DNA from 2 places in the Streptomyces sp. NBC_00557 genome. Region 1 is predicted to be linked to the other one. Evidence: riboswitches for the same ligand, from Rfam matches in the RefSeq annotation. Region 1 holds a riboswitch; the other holds the start of a gene.
What was found. A riboswitch is a leader RNA that binds a small molecule or an ion and turns the genes downstream of it on or off. The one in region 1 is predicted to bind S-adenosylmethionine.

Region 1 (7,403 bases):
GCATGCCGCCGCCGGCCGGCGCGGCGGCCTTCTCCGGCTTGTCGGCGATGACGGCCTCGGTGGTGAGGAACAGCGCGGCGATGGAGGCGGCGTTCTGCAGCGCGGAACGGGTCACCTTCGCCGGGTCGATGATGCCCTCGGCGACCAGGTCGACGTACTCGCCGGTCGCGGCGTTCAGGCCGTGGCCCGGGGTCAGGTTGCGGACCTTCTCCACCACGACGCCGCCCTCGAGGCCGGCGTTGACGGCGATCTGCTTCAGCGGGGCCTCGAGCGCGATGCGGACGGCGTTGGCGCCGGTCGCCTCGTCACCCTCGAGCTCCAGCTTCTCGAAGACCTGGGAGGCCTGCAGCAGGGCCACGCCACCACCGGCGACGATGCCCTCCTCGACGGCGGCCTTCGCGTTGCGGACGGCGTCCTCGATGCGGTGCTTGCGCTCCTTGAGCTCCACCTCGGTGGCGGCGCCGGCCTTGATGACCGCGACACCGCCGGCGAGCTTCGCCAGGCGCTCCTGCAGCTTCTCGCGGTCGTAGTCGGAGTCGCTGTTCTCGATCTCGGCGCGGATCTGGTTGACGCGGCCGTTGACCTGCTCGGAGGAGCCGGCGCCGTCGACGATGGTGGTCTCGTCCTTGGTGATGACGACCTTGCGGGCGCGGCCCAGGAGGTCCAGGGTCGCGTTCTCCAGCTTGAGGCCGACCTCCTCGGAGATGACCTCGCCGCCGGTGAGGATGGCGATGTCGCCGAGCATGGCCTTGCGGCGGTCGCCGAAGCCCGGGGCCTTGACGGCGACGGACTTGAAGGTGCCGCGGATCTTGTTGACGACCAGGGTCGACAGGGCCTCGCCCTCGACGTCCTCGGCGATGATCAGCAGCGGCTTGCCCGACTGCATGACCTTCTCCAGCAGCGGGAGCAGGTCCTTGACCGAGGAGATCTTGGAGTTGGCGATGAGGATGTACGGGTCCTCGAGCACCGCCTCCATGCGCTCCATGTCGGTCGCGAAGTAGGCGGAGATGTAGCCCTTGTCGAAGCGCATGCCCTCGGTGAGCTCGAGCTCCAGGCCGAAGGTGTTGCTCTCCTCGACGGTGATGACGCCTTCCTTGCCGACCTTGTCCATGGCCTCGGCGATCAGCTCGCCGATCTGGGTGTCGGCGGCGGAGATGGACGCGGTGGAGGCGATCTGCTCCTTGGTCTCGACGTCCTTCGCCTGCTCCAGCAGGGCGGCGGAGACGGCCTCCACGGCCTTCTCGATACCGCGCTTCAGAGCCATCGGGTTGGCGCCGGCGGCGACGTTGCGCAGGCCCTCCTTGACCAGGGCCTGGGCGAGAACGGTCGCCGTGGTCGTACCGTCACCGGCGACGTCGTCCGTCTTCTTGGCGACTTCCTTGACCAGCTCGGCGCCGATCTTCTCGTACGGGTCCTCGAGCTCGATCTCCTTGGCGATGGAGACACCGTCGTTGGTGATCGTGGGGGCGCCCCACTTCTTCTCGAGGACGACGTTGCGGCCCTTGGGGCCGAGCGTCACCTTCACGGCGTCCGCGAGCTGGTTCATGCCGCGCTCGAGGCCGCGCCGCGCCTCCTCGTCGAACGCGATGATCTTGGCCATGTGAAGTGGTCCCTCCAGGACTGGGGGTGATTCCTTCGGACCGCGCCCGCGCCCGCGACGGACGGCTCGCCGGCCTCGTGGTTCCTTGCCCCACCCAGCCTGCGGGCCTCACCGACCCGGTCCTTCACTGTCACTCTCACCTTCAGAGTGCTAACGCCAATGATTAGCACTCGGGCATGCCGAGTGCAAGCGCCTACAGGGGTACGGCGGCCCTCGTCAGCCGCGCGCGAACACGGGTGACCGCCCCGGCCGGCCCGGCCGGCTCCGGGCACGGCGAAGGGCCCGCACCCTGTGCGAGGTGCGGGCCCTTCGGCGGAAACATTCAGGCGGTGACGCGAACCATGTCGGCCTGCGGGCCCTTCTGGCCCTGCGAGATCTCGAACTCGACCCGCTGGCCCTCTTCCAGGGTGCGGTAGCCGTCCATCTGAATCGCGCTGTAGTGGACGAAGACGTCCGCACCACCGTCGACCGCGATGAAGCCGTACCCCTTCTCCGCGTTGAACCACTTGACGGTGCCCTGAGCCATGCCTAACTCCCCTATTACTGGCCCTTGCACAGATCCACACTTCGCGGACCCGGGTCAGACCTCACCCCCCAACGGTCGGGGGCGTGCGCCGGAACGCGTCGACCGCGGCTGAATGTATCTGTCCAACTGCCGTCTGCAACAGGTCAATCGGACGAGAATTCTGGACGGCGACGGTCCGGAATGTGGTGAGAATTCGCCCGACTTCAGGGCAAGTCGGGCTCCACAAAGCACTACAAAAGCCGCATAAAGCCCGCATAGTTTGGCTACTTCTTGTCGGGCGTGCGGCATGAATGCGGGGTTCCCGACCTGTCCGACCGGGAGCGCGTTCCCCAACTCTACCGCGCTCAATCACACAGAATGGCCCCCTCCGCTTCTCTCACGGAGGGGGCCATTCAACGAACAACGAGTAACAGCCATTACCCAAGGTAATGATCAGCCGCCGGCGACCGCCGGAATGATGGAGACACCGGCGCCGTCCGGCGTGGCCGTCTCGAGGCCCTGCTCGAAGCGGACGTCGTCGTCGTTGACGTAGACGTTGACGAACCGGCGCAGCTTGCCCTGGTCGTCCAGGACGCGCGCGGCGATGCCGGTGTGGTTCTTCTCCAGGTCCTCGATGACCTCGGCGAGGGTGGCGCCCTCGGCGGTCACCTCGGCCTGGCCGCCGGTGTAGGTGCGCAGGATGGTGGGGATGCGAACGGTCACGCTCATGCGGTGGGACCTCCGGTCGGGTTCACAGGTACGGCGGGGCGGCGCCCCAGGGGCGCGAGAGCTTGGGGGCGACCAGCCCCACCGGCCCGCGGACGAAACGATAGGACGAGGCCGCTAGACGAGCCCCGCCTCGCGGAACGAGTCGAGGGTGGGACGAATCGTCGCGGTCAGCCCGGTGCCGGCCACCGCGTCCAGCGTCTTCAGGCCGTCGCCGGTGTTGAGGACCACCGTGGTCTTCGTCGGGTCCAGGACGCCGTCCTTGAGCAGCTTGCGGGTGACGCCGACGGTCACGCCGCCCGCCGTCTCCGCGAAGATGCCCTCGGTGCGGGCCAGCAGCTTGATGGCGTCGACGACTTCCTCGTCCGTGACGTCCTCCACGGCGCCACCGGTGCGGCGCGCGATGTCCAGGACGTACGGCCCGTCGGCCGGGTTGCCGATGGCGAGCGACTTGGCGATGGTGTTCGGCTTCTGGGGCCGTACGACGTCGTGCCCGGCCTTGAAGGCGGTCGACACCGGCGAGCAGCCCTCGGCCTGGGCGCCGAAGATCCGGTACGGCTTGTCCTCGACGAGACCGAGCTTGATCAGCTCCTGCAGCCCCTTGTCGATCTTGGTGAGCTGGGAGCCGGAGGCGATCGGGACGACGATCTGGTCGGGCAGCCGCCAGCCGAGCTGCTCGCAGATCTCGTACGCCAGCGTCTTGGAGCCCTCCGCGTAGTACGGCCGCAGGTTGACGTTGACGAAGCCCCAGCCCTCGCCGGCCGGGTCGCCGATCAGCTCGGAGCAGAAGCGGTTCACGTCGTCGTAGTTGCCCTCGATGCCGACGAGGTCGCCGCCGTAGACCGCGGCCATGACGACCTTGCCCTGCTCCAGGTCGTGCGGGATGAACACGCAGGAGCGGAAGCCGGCGCGGGCGGCGGCGGCGCCGACGGCGCCGGCCAGGTTGCCGGTGGAGGAGCAGGACAGGGTGGTGAAGCTGAAGGCGCGCGCGGCCTCCAGGGCTTGCGCGACCACGCGGTCCTTGAAGGAGTGGGTCGGGTTGCCGGAGTCGTCCTTGACGAACAGGCCGCCGGTGACGCCGAGTTCGGCCGCGAGGTTGTCGGCCTTGACCAGCTTGGTCCAGCCCGGGTTCAGGTTCGGCTTGTCGGCCACGTCCGCCGGGACGGGCAGCAGCGGGGCGTAGCGCCAGATGTTCGCCGGGCCGGACTCGATGCGGCGGCGCAGTTCCTCGGTGTCGTAGGCGGAGAAGTCGTAGGCGATCTCCAGCGGGCCGAAACACTCCTCGCAGGCGAAGACCGGGCCGAGCGGGACGCGGTGACCGCACTCGCGACAGCTCAGGGCCGCGGCGGGGCCGAGATCGACGGTGGAACTGCTGGAGCTTGCAACTGTCTGCACAGCCATGTGAGGCGAGGCCCTTTCTCCTCATCTTCCTCACGACGCATCTCGCCGTGAGACGGATTTGGCACCTTCCCTAGCCGGGAGCCTCGCGGAGCGATCAGCAGTGATCTACGAGAACCGACTGGAGGGTTGCCGGGGCTTCATCGGGCCGTGTCCCTCTGCCCCTCTGGATGAGCGGTATGCGGTTGTCGACGCACGCTGACCCCCGACATGCGATGGTCACCGGCGTTGTTCAAGACTGTAACCGAAGGCCAGGACAGTTGAGATAGTCGTCCGAACCGCGAGATGGATCACACGGTGCAGCCCGTGCGATCACGAACAGTGAGGAGCCGCAGACCGTGCTGGAAGAAGTCGAGCGCTGGCTGGCCACCCGCTCCTGGTCCGTGGCCGATCGCCCGCTCCACCGGATCCTCGCCGCCAAGCAGCGCACGGGCCAGACGATCAGCGTCGTGCTGCCCGCGCTCAACGAGGAGGAGACGGTCGGCGACATCGTCGCGGTCATCCGCCGCGACCTCGTGGAACGGGTCCCGCTCGTCGACGAGATCGTCGTGGTCGACTCCGGCTCCACCGACCGCACCTCCCAGGTCGCCGCCGCCGCGGGCGCCCGGGTCGTTCACCGGGACGAGATCCTGCCGCGCGTTCCGGCCGTCCCCGGCAAGGGTGAGGTGCTGTGGCGCTCCCTGCTGGTGACCAGCGGCGACATCGTCTGCTTCATCGACGCGGATCTCAGGGACTTCTCCGCCGACTTCGTCTCCGGGATCGTCGGCCCGCTGCTCACCGACCCCGGCGTGGACCTGGTCAAGGGCATGTACGACCGCCCGCTCGCCGGAACCGCGGGGCAGGGCGGCCGGGTCACCGAGCTGATGGCCCGCCCGCTGCTGAACATGCACTGGCCGCAGCTCGCCGGTTTCGTGCAGCCGCTGGGCGGCGAGTACGCGGCCCGGCGCAGCCTGCTGGAGCAGCTGCCGTTCCCCGTCGGCTACGGCGTGGAACTGGGCATGCTGGTGGACGCCCTGCACCTGGTCGGCCTCGACGCGCTGGCCCAGGTGGACGTGGGCGTGCGCAAGCACCGCCACCAGGACGGGCAGGCGCTCGGCCGGATGGCAGCCGCGATCTACCGCACCGCCCAGCTCAGGCTGGCGCGCGGCCACCTGGTGCGGCCCTGCCTCACCCAGTTCGAGCGGGGCGAGGACGGCTTCGAACCGCGCACCTACTCCGTGGACACCGAGGAGCGGCCGCCGATGCTGGAGATCGCGGAGTACGCGGAACGCAAGGTGGCGTGAACCGTTCGTATACGGCGGCGCGCCGGGCGCGACCGTACGTTTGAGCGTTTCCGGGCGGGGCTAGGTTGAGGACCATGGCTTCCACGGATGCTGCGGTCAAGAGAGCTCAGGTGCTGGTCGCGTCCAACCGCGGCCCGGTTTCGTACACGGTGGACGAGGGCGGTGCGCTGCGCGCCAGGCGGGGCGGCGGCGGGCTGGTCTCGGGACTGTCGGCCATCGGCTCGGACGCGGACTCGCTGTGGGTGTGCGCGGCGCTCGGCGACGGCGACCGCGAGGCCGTACGGCGGGCCGGCGGCGGGCTGCTGCCGGCCGAGGACAGCGGCGGGCAGCGGGTGCGGATGCTGGACATCGACGCGCGCGTGCACGCGGACGCCTACAACGGCATCGCCAACTCGGTGCTGTGGTTCGTGCATCACATGCTGTACCAGACCCCGCTGGAGCCGGTCTTCGACGCGGAGTTCCGCCGGCAGTGGGCGTCGTACGAGACCTACAACCGCGCGTTCGCCGAGGCGCTGGCCGAGGCGGCGGCCGACGGCGCGGCCGTCCTCGTCCAGGACTACCACCTGTGCCTGGTCCCCGGCATGCTGCGCGAGCTGCGCCCGGACCTGCGGATCGGTCACTTCTCGCACACGCCGTGGGCGCCGCCCGAGTACTTCCGGCTGCTCCCGGACGACATCCGCGAGCAGCTGATGGCGGGCATGCTCGGCGCCGACCGGGTGGCGTTCCTGACACAGCGCTGGGCGGACGCGTTCCGGGACTGCGCGCAGGCGGTCCTGGAGTCCGGGATGCCCGCGGACACGCGGATCGGCGTGCACGGTCTGGGCGCGGACGGGGACTTCCTGCGCAAGCGGGCGCACGAGCCGGACGTCGAGGAGCGGATGGCCGCGCTGCGCGAGGAGATCGGCGAGGGCCGCCGGACCATCGTCCGCGTCGACCGCACCGAGCTGTCCAAGAACATCGTGCGCGGCCTGTTGGCCTACCGGCAGCTGCTGGAGGACCACCCCGAGTGGCGGGAGCGGGTGGTGCACGTCGCGTTCGCCTATCCGTCCCGGCAGGACCTCGCCGTGTACCGGGACTACACAGACGCGGTGCAGCGAGTGGCCGAGGAGATCAACTCCGCGTACGGCACGGTCGGCTGGACCCCGGTGGTGCTGCACGTCAAGGACGACTTCGCGCGCTCGCTGGCCGCCTACCGGCTCGCCGACGTGGCCCTCGTCAACCCCATCCGGGACGGCATGAACCTGGTCGCCAAGGAGGTGCCGGTCGTCTCCGACGAGGGCTGCGCGCTGGTGCTGTCCCGGGAGGCGGGCGCGTACGAGGAGCTGGGCCCGCACGCGTTCGCGGTCAACCCCTACGACGTGCTGGAGACCGCGCGGGCGCTGCACGAGGCGCTGAGCCTGCCGGACGCGGAGCGGGCGGAGCGGTCGAAACGGCTGGCCGACGCGGCCACCGCGCTGCCGCCCGCCCGCTGGTTCCTGGACCAGCTGCGGGCACTCCAGGAACTTCAGCCGAGCTGAGCCGCGAGCGACCGCAGCAGGTGCACGACGCCGGCCGGGCCGTCGACCACCACGTCCGCGCGTTCCGCCAGTTCCGTGACCTCCGTGCTGCCGCTGCACACCAGCAGGCCGGGGACGCCGTCGGAGCGGAGCTTGTCGACGGCGGCGAAGGCGGGCAGGTCGCCGAGGTCGTCGCCGGCGTAGACGACGCACTCGGCGCCGGTCCTGCGGACGTGGTCGGCGAGCGCCACGCCCTTGTCCATGCCCGGCGGGCGCAGCTCCAGGACCATGCGGCCGGGCTCGACGATCAGTCCGTGCCGGGCGGCGAGGTCGGTGAGGGGGCCGCGCAGCGCCTCGAACGCGGCCTGCGGGTCGGCGGCGCGGCGGGTGTGCAC
Region 2 (7,403 bases), 1.6 Mb from region 1:
GGCACGGGCGCCAAGGTCGTCAAGCACGGCAACCGCGCCGCGTCCTCCGCCTCCGGGTCCTCCGACGTGCTGGAGAAGCTCGGGATCAATCTGAACCTGACCCCGCAGCGGGTCGCCGAGGTCGCCGAAGAGGCCGGCATCACCATCTGCTTCGCGGTGAGGTTCCACCCGTCGTTGCGTCATGTCGCCCCGGCGCGCGGCCAGCTGGGCATCCGCACCACCTTCAACGTCCTCGGCCCGCTGACCAACCCCGCGCAGGTCAGGTCCCAGGCCGTCGGCGTCGCCGACCCGCGGATGGCGCCCATCGTGGCCGGGGTCCTCGCCGAGCGCGGCAACTCCGCCCTGGTGTTCCGCGGCGACGACGGCCTGGACGAGCTGACCACGACCGCCACCTCGCGGGTCTGGGTGGTCCGGGACGGCAAGGTCACCGAGGAGACCTTCGATCCCAGGGACGTCGGCCTCGACCTCGTTCCCGTCGAGGCCCTGCGCGGCGCGGACGCGTCGTACAACGCGGAGGTGGCGCGGCGCCTGCTGGACGGCGAGAAGGGCCCGGTGCGGGACGCGGTGCTGCTGAACTCGGCGGCGGCCCTCGCGGCCCTGCACCCGACGGACGCCCCGCTCGCCGACCAGCTGCGCGCCGGCATGGCCAAGGCCGCCGAGTCGATCGACACGGGCGCGGCGAAGCGCACCCTGGAGCGCTGGGTGGCGGCCAGCAACGCCTAGTGCTGCGACCGGAAAGGTTCACCGGCAAACCTTTCCGGCCACAGCACCAGGCCCTGCCGCCGGAGGTTCGTCGTCCCGCGATCCGGACACGGGTTGCGGGGCGGCGATCTTTTCCCTTAAGTTCCCGTACCAGGTCATGAGTGACAGCCATCAGGCCCCGGCCGGCTGTCCGGCAACCCTCCGTCCGTGGCGGGGTGCCCCGGGTGAGGACCAGGCCGTAGGCAGCGAGGTCTACGGCAAGCGCGGACCCCTCGCGCGCTGCCGAGCGCGGGACCAGGGGTCCTGGTCGTCGAGGGAGTCTTCCGTGAGCAAGCGAATGCGATAGGGCCGCCGAGCCCCGCCTCCGCACACCCTTCTTCTCATCTTCGTACGCCCCTGCGGGCGTGTTCCTCACGGGAGTTCACCGATGTCCGTCTTCACCGCTGCCGCCGACCAGTCCGTTTGCGCCCCGCTGCCCGTTCTGGGCAGGGATGTCACCGTCCCGCTCGTCACCGGAGGCGAGGTCACCTACGCAGCCCTCGACTACGCGGCCAGCGCCCCCGCCCTGCAGCGCGTCTGGGACGACGTGGCCGCCTACGCGCCGTACTACGGCAGCGTCCACCGCGGCGCCGGCTACCTCTCCCAGCTCTCCACCGACCTGTTCGAGAACGCCCGCAGGACCGTCGCCGAGTTCCTCGGCTGCCGCGCGGACGACCAGGTGATCTTCACCCGCTCCACCACCGACTCGCTGAACCTGCTGGCCCGTGCGCTCCCCGCCGGCTGCCAGGTCTTCGTCTTCGAGACCGAGCACCACGCCTCCCTGCTGCCCTGGCAGGACACGCGGGTGACCTACCTGGACGCCCCGCGCACCCCGCAGCAGGCGGTCGCGACCCTGGAGCGGGCCCTCGCCGACCGGGATCCCTACGGCCCGGCCCTGGTCTGCGTCACCGGCGCCTCCAACGTCACCGGCGAGCTGTGGCCGGTGCGCGAACTGGCCGCCGCCGCCCACGCGCACGGCGCCCGGATCGTCCTCGACGCCGCCCAGCTCGCCCCGCACCACCCGGTGGACGTCCGCGACCTGGACGTCGACTGGGTCGCCTTCTCCGGGCACAAGCTGTACGCCCCCTTCGGCTCCGGCGTCCTGGCCGGCCGCGCCGACTGGCTGCGCGCGGCCGAGCCGTACCTCGCGGGCGGCGGCGCCAGCCGCAAGGTGACCCGGCGTCAGGACGGCGGCGTCGACGTGGAGTGGCACGACAGCGCCGCCCGGCACGAGGCGGGCTCCCCGAACGTCATCGGCGCCTACTCCATCGCCTCGGCCTGCAAGGCCCTCACCGAGGCCGGCTGGGAGAACCTGGTCGCCCGCGAGCGGCACCTGATCGCCAGGGTCCGCGAGGGCCTCGCCGGGGTGCCGCAGGTGCGGATCCTGTCGCTGTTCGGCGACGACGCCCCGCGCGTCGGCGTCATCTCCTTCGTGGTCGAGGGCTGGAACAGCTCCCACTTCGCCGCCGCGCTCTCCGCCGAGTACGGCATCGGCGTGCGCGACGGCCTGTTCTGCGCCCACCCCCTGGTGCGCACCCTCCTCGGCAGCGACCCGCAGAGCCAGGGCGAGTGCGGCGCCCCCGAGGCCGCGCCGGGCGAGAAGTCCCTCAACGCCATCCGCGTCAGCTTCGGCGCGGGCACGCCCGACGAGCACGTCGACCGCTTCGTCACCGCCGTGAGGGAACTCGTCACCGAGGGTGCGAAGTGGACGTACCGCACGGAGGACGGCCGCTGCGTCCCGGCGGTGTGATCAGCGCGCCCCGCACCCGTCTGGGCAGCCGTTCGAAACGATCAGTTGTCCAGTCCGATCGAGAACGCCGCCTCGAGGTCGTGCTGGGAGTACGTCCGGAACGCGACGTGCGTGTCCGTGGCCTCGACGCCGGGGATCTTGCTGATCCGGCCGGGGATGACCTCGGCCAGGTCGTCGTGGCGGCGGACCCGGACCATGGCGATCAGGTCGTAGGTGCCGGTGACCGAGAAGACCTCGCTGACGCTCTCGAGAGCGGCGATCTCCTCCGCGATCTCGGGGATCCGGTCGACGCTGGTCTTGATCAGAACGATCGCGGTGATCACGGCTGGTTCTCTCCCTCGAGGGCCTGAGCAGGGGCGGCTTTCACTCTAGCCCGCCCGTCTCCCACCACCGCCCCTCGAAGGCCGCCCTGCGGGCCCTCCCAGGCGCCGTGGCGCACCCACGCGTAGCCGAAGCCCAGGCCGAAGCCGATCACGTGCGCCAGATAGGCCACCCCGGGGCCGTCGGACGCCCGCCCGGCCGCCGCCCACTGCAGCGCCGCCCAGAACGGCAGCACGACCCACGCCGGAAACCGGAGCGGCAGGAAGAACAGGAACGGCAGGAGACTGGTCACGCGCGCGCGGGGGAACAGGTAGAGGAACGCTCCGAGGACCGCCGAGATCGCCCCCGAGGCGCCGACCAGCGACTGCCCGGAGGCGGCGTTGGCGGCCGCGTAGCCCAGCAGGGCCAGGTAGCCGCAGCCGACGTAGAACAGGGTGAACTCGACCCGGCCCATCCGTTCCTCGGTCATCGTGCCGAAGACGAAGAGGAAGAGCATGTTGCCGAGCAGATGCACCCAGTTTCCGTGCACGAACAGGGCCGTGGCCGGGGTCAGGGCGTCGCGCACCGGCCTGGCGAACAGCTCGGCCGGCACCACGCCCCAGCGCGCGAAATACGCCCGCTGCGCGGCGAGCAGGGCCTGCCCGGAGCCGTACCCGGGGGTGAGCCCCGAGGCCGGGCCCAGGACGAAGAGCAGACAGCACAGGGCGATGAGGCCGTACGTCATGGGCGCCGAGGTGCTCCGGACCGCTCGGAGAACCCTGCCGGCCGCCGTAGTCCACTGGCTGATCATGACTACAGAGCATGACGTAACGGGACGCAAGCTGACAGACTGCCTCGCCGCCGTGGACGGATCAGCGGCGAGTCGCCGCCAGGCCGTAGGGTTACGGCCACACGTGCCGGCCGGCGGCGCGTGCGGCCACCACGAGCGATGACGAGAAGGAAGCGGACAGCGACGATGACGGTTCCCCTGCCGACCGCGACGACCCGATGGCGCTGCACCCTGTGCGGCAACCTCACCCGGTTCGACGTGACGCGTTCCTCGAAGGTCGTCGAGTACGTCCACCTCGATCTGGCGGGGGAGCCGACCGTGGAGGAGCGCGAGGTGGTCAGTGAGACCATCGAGTCGGTGCGCTGCCGCTGGTGCAACGCGGTGGACCAGGTGGAACTCGTGGACAGGCCGGGTGCCGGCTCCTGAGCGGAGCGGACCCGGGCAGGGAAGTAGTGGGGTGTGACGGATGGCGGAGACCACAGGCGGGGGGCCGGGCGACGGCACCGCCGAGGTGCTTGACCGTCCGCTGCCCGAGGGTGTGCGCCGCCGGGTCGTGCAGATCGTCTCGGACGGCTTCGGCGGCCTGACCCTGTCGGAACTGCCCGCCCAGCTGAGGCAGTACGCCCGGTTCACCCCCACCCGCCGGGCGAAGTTCGCCGGGAACGCGATGGCGGCGGCGCTGGAGACCGACGCGCTGTTCCGGCAGCGGATCGGGGACAAGCTCAGAGAGGCGCAGCCGGAACTCGCCGGCGCCCTCGACTCCGGCTCCCCGCCCCCGGCCGCGGACCCGCTCGACGTGGCGGCCGCGGCCTACGTACTGCGCCCGGCGGGCTGGGTGAAGCTGGTCACCGCGGCCGGCGAGGAGGCCCAGCGCGCGGACGCCGAGCGCGCCGACGAGGAGACCCGGGCGGAACTGGACCGGCTGCGCTCCGAGCTGGCCCACGCCCGCGAGCACACCCGTGCAGAGACCGACCGGCTGCGCGCGGAGCTGGAGTCGGCGAAGAAGGAAGCCGAATCGCTTCACCGCAAGCTCCGGGCCGCGCTCAGCGACGTCAAGCGCGGCGAGGCCGCTCTGCGCAGGGCCCAGGCCGAGATGGACGCCCTGCGCGCCGAGGCGCACACCCAGGTGTCGGCCGCCGAGAGCGAGGCCCGCCGGCTCAAGGCCCGGCTCGGCGAGGCCGAGGCCGCGCTGGAGGCCACCCGCCGCGCCGCCCGCGAGGGGCGCAGCGTGGAGGACATGCGGGTACGGCTGCTGCTCGACACCCTGCTGGACGCCACCCAGGGCCTGCGGCGCGAACTCGCCCTGCCGCCGGTGTCCGTGCGCCCCGCCGAGACCGTGGACGCCGTCGAACCGGGCCGGATGACCCCCAAGGACATCGCGGCGCGCGCCCTGTCGGAGCACGACCCGGCCATCCTCGACCAGCTGCTCGCGCTGCCGCAGGCGCATCTGGTGGTCGACGGCTACAACGTCACCAAGACCGGCTATCCGCAGATGCCGCTGGAGAAGCAGCGGCTCAGGCTGCTCGGCCAGCTCTCCGCGCTCGCCGCGCAGACCGGCGCCGAGGTGACGTGCGTCTTCGACGGCGCCGAACTGGCCGCCCCGGTGCTGCTCGCGCCGCCGCGCGGGGTGCGGGTGCTGTTCTCCAAGCCGGGCGTCACCGCGGACGAGCTGATCCGCCAGCTCGTGCGCGCCGAGCCGCCGGGCCGTCCGGTCATCGTCGCCTCCACGGACCGCGAGGTGGCCGACGGGGTCGCCAGGGCGGGTGCCCGACCGGTCGCGTCTGCGGTGCTTCTCAAGCGACTGTCCTGAAGGTCCGTCGGACATGGGCAATGTCCGAATTGGAGTGATCTTCACGCCACCTAGTGTCAATCACGCATCACTGCTTGTGAGTTGTGTGCAAAGAATGCATTGTGTGATGCGATTTTCTGGTGTGAGGATTTGAACTGATCACAAGTGGGTCACTAGGGTCTGGGCTCGAACCTCCGAACGGGTGATCACTCACTCACTCACAAGAAGGAGTTCGTCCTCCGTGGCGTCCCACCGTCGACCCAAGCAGCAGAGTCGCGCCCGCGTGACCGTGCTGACCACCGCAGCCGCAGCCGCTGTCGTCCTGAGCGCGAACGCCGCCAATGCCGCGCCGAGCCAGAAGCTCACCAAGGACCAGGTCAAGGCCAAGGTCGACAAGCTCTACGAGGAGGCCGAGCAGGCCACCGAGAAGTTCAACGGAGCGAAGGACAAGCAGCAGAAGCTGCAGAAGGAAATCTCCACCATCCAGGACAACGTCGCCCGCGGTCAGCAGGACCTCAACAAGCTGCGCGACGGCCTGGGTTCGCTGGCCACCGCGCAGTACCGCTCGGGCGGCATCGACCCCTCGGTCCAGCTCTTCCTGTCCTCCAACCCGGACGACTTCCTCGACAAGGCGTCCACGCTCGACCAGTTGAGCGCCCAGCAGGTCGACGCCCTGAAGAAGATCCAGGACAAACAGCGCGAACTCGCCCAGGAGCGCGCCGAGGCCGCCGACAAGCTCAAGGACCTCTCCGCCACCCGCACCCAGCTGGAGGAGAAGAAGAAGGAGGTCCAGGCCAAGCTCGCCGAGGCGCAGAAGATCCTCAACACCCTGACGGCCAAGGAGAAGCAGGAGCTCGCCGCCCAGCAGGCGCGCGCCGACCGCTCCTCCAGCGAGCGCGTCAACCTCGGCGACGCCCCGCCCGCCTCCGGCCGCGCCTCCGCCGCCTTCGCCGCCGCCCAGAGCAAGCTCGGCTCGCCGTACGTCTACGGCGCCTCCGGCCCGTCCTCCTTCGACTGCTCGGGCCTGACCTCCTGGGCCTACGCCCAGGCCGGCGTCTCCATACCGCGCACCTCCGAGGCGCAGGCCACCATCGGCACCCGGATCTACGACCAGAGCCAGCTCAAGGTCGGCGACCTGGTGTTCTTCTACGGCGACATCCACCACGTCGGCCTGTACGCCGGCAACGGCCAGGTGCTGCACGCGCCGCACACCGGTGCCGTCGTCCGCTACGAGGCGATGTCCGACATGCCGTTCCAGTTCGGCGTCCGCGTCTGACCCCACCCCGCGCGACACGGCCCGGTCCTCCGGCGAAACCCGCTCTGTTACCCGCGTACGCGCCGGGAACGCCGTCGGGATGGCGCCCGAACGGGCGAATCCCCTGGACCGGAGCTGACTCCACGCCCCGCCGGTGACCTGCGTCAGCGGCGGGGCGTCACTGTGTGTCGCCGCCCCGGCCGTTGGTCGGCGCTCCCGCGCACGGCTACTGTCTGCCGCGTTTCCCCGGCGCCGGGGTCTCCCCGTCCCCAGGCGCCGGGGGAACGGTCGTACGTCCGCCAGCAGAAGGACTGCCGTGGGGTCTCATCGCCGCCTTGCCTCCTTTGGATTCGACCGGGGCACCGCCGCCCTGTGCGTACTGTCGGCCGCGACCGCCGCGCTCGGCGCCGTACCGGCGCACGCGGCGCCGCACCCCGACGCCCGTGCCGAGGTGGACCGCCTCTACCAGGAGGCCGAGCAGGCGACCCAGGCCTTCGACAAGGCCCAGGAGCGCGCGGGGGTGCTGCGCCGCGAGGTGCGGGCCGCCCAGGACCGCATCGCCCGGCAGCAGCAGCGCGTCAACACCCTGCGCGAACAGCTCGGTGCGCTGGCCGGCGCCCAGTACCGCGCGGGCGGCATCGACCCGGCCGTCGCGCTGCTGTTCTCCAACGACCCCGACGACTACCTCGACAAGGCCGCCACCCTCGACCGCATCACCGCCCAACAGGCGGGGCATCTGCGGGAGTTGCGGTCGGCGCTGCGGGAACTGGCGCAGGAG

Region 2: another riboswitch for S-adenosylmethionine. It lies ahead of OG956_RS26720 (aminotransferase class V-fold PLP-dependent enzyme); the one in region 1 lies ahead of thrC (threonine synthase).

Annotation. Positions count from the first base shown of each region.
Region 1 covers NZ_CP107796.1:4,455,767-4,463,169, reverse strand. The annotation lists gene groL (chaperonin GroEL) at 1-1,600, opposite strand, end outside; gene OG956_RS19250 (cold-shock protein) at 1,923-2,126, opposite strand; gene OG956_RS19245 (ubiquitin-like small modifier protein 1) at 2,559-2,834, opposite strand; gene thrC (threonine synthase) at 2,949-4,232, opposite strand; SAM riboswitch class I at 4,251-4,406, opposite strand; gene OG956_RS19235 (glucosyl-3-phosphoglycerate synthase) at 4,568-5,512, shown strand; gene OG956_RS19230 (alpha,alpha-trehalose-phosphate synthase (UDP-forming)) at 5,587-7,029, shown strand; gene otsB (trehalose-phosphatase) at 7,017-7,403, opposite strand, start outside.
Region 2 covers NZ_CP107796.1:6,094,145-6,101,547, forward strand. The annotation lists gene trpD (anthranilate phosphoribosyltransferase) at 1-723, shown strand, start outside; SAM riboswitch class IV at 856-972, shown strand; gene OG956_RS26720 (aminotransferase class V-fold PLP-dependent enzyme) at 1,130-2,491, shown strand; gene OG956_RS26725 (Lrp/AsnC family transcriptional regulator) at 2,533-2,814, opposite strand; gene OG956_RS26730 (rhomboid family intramembrane serine protease) at 2,811-3,602, opposite strand; gene OG956_RS26735 (hypothetical protein) at 3,768-4,007, shown strand; gene OG956_RS26740 (NYN domain-containing protein) at 4,048-5,391, shown strand; gene OG956_RS26745 (C40 family peptidase) at 5,612-6,646, shown strand; gene OG956_RS26750 (C40 family peptidase) at 6,942-7,403, shown strand, end outside.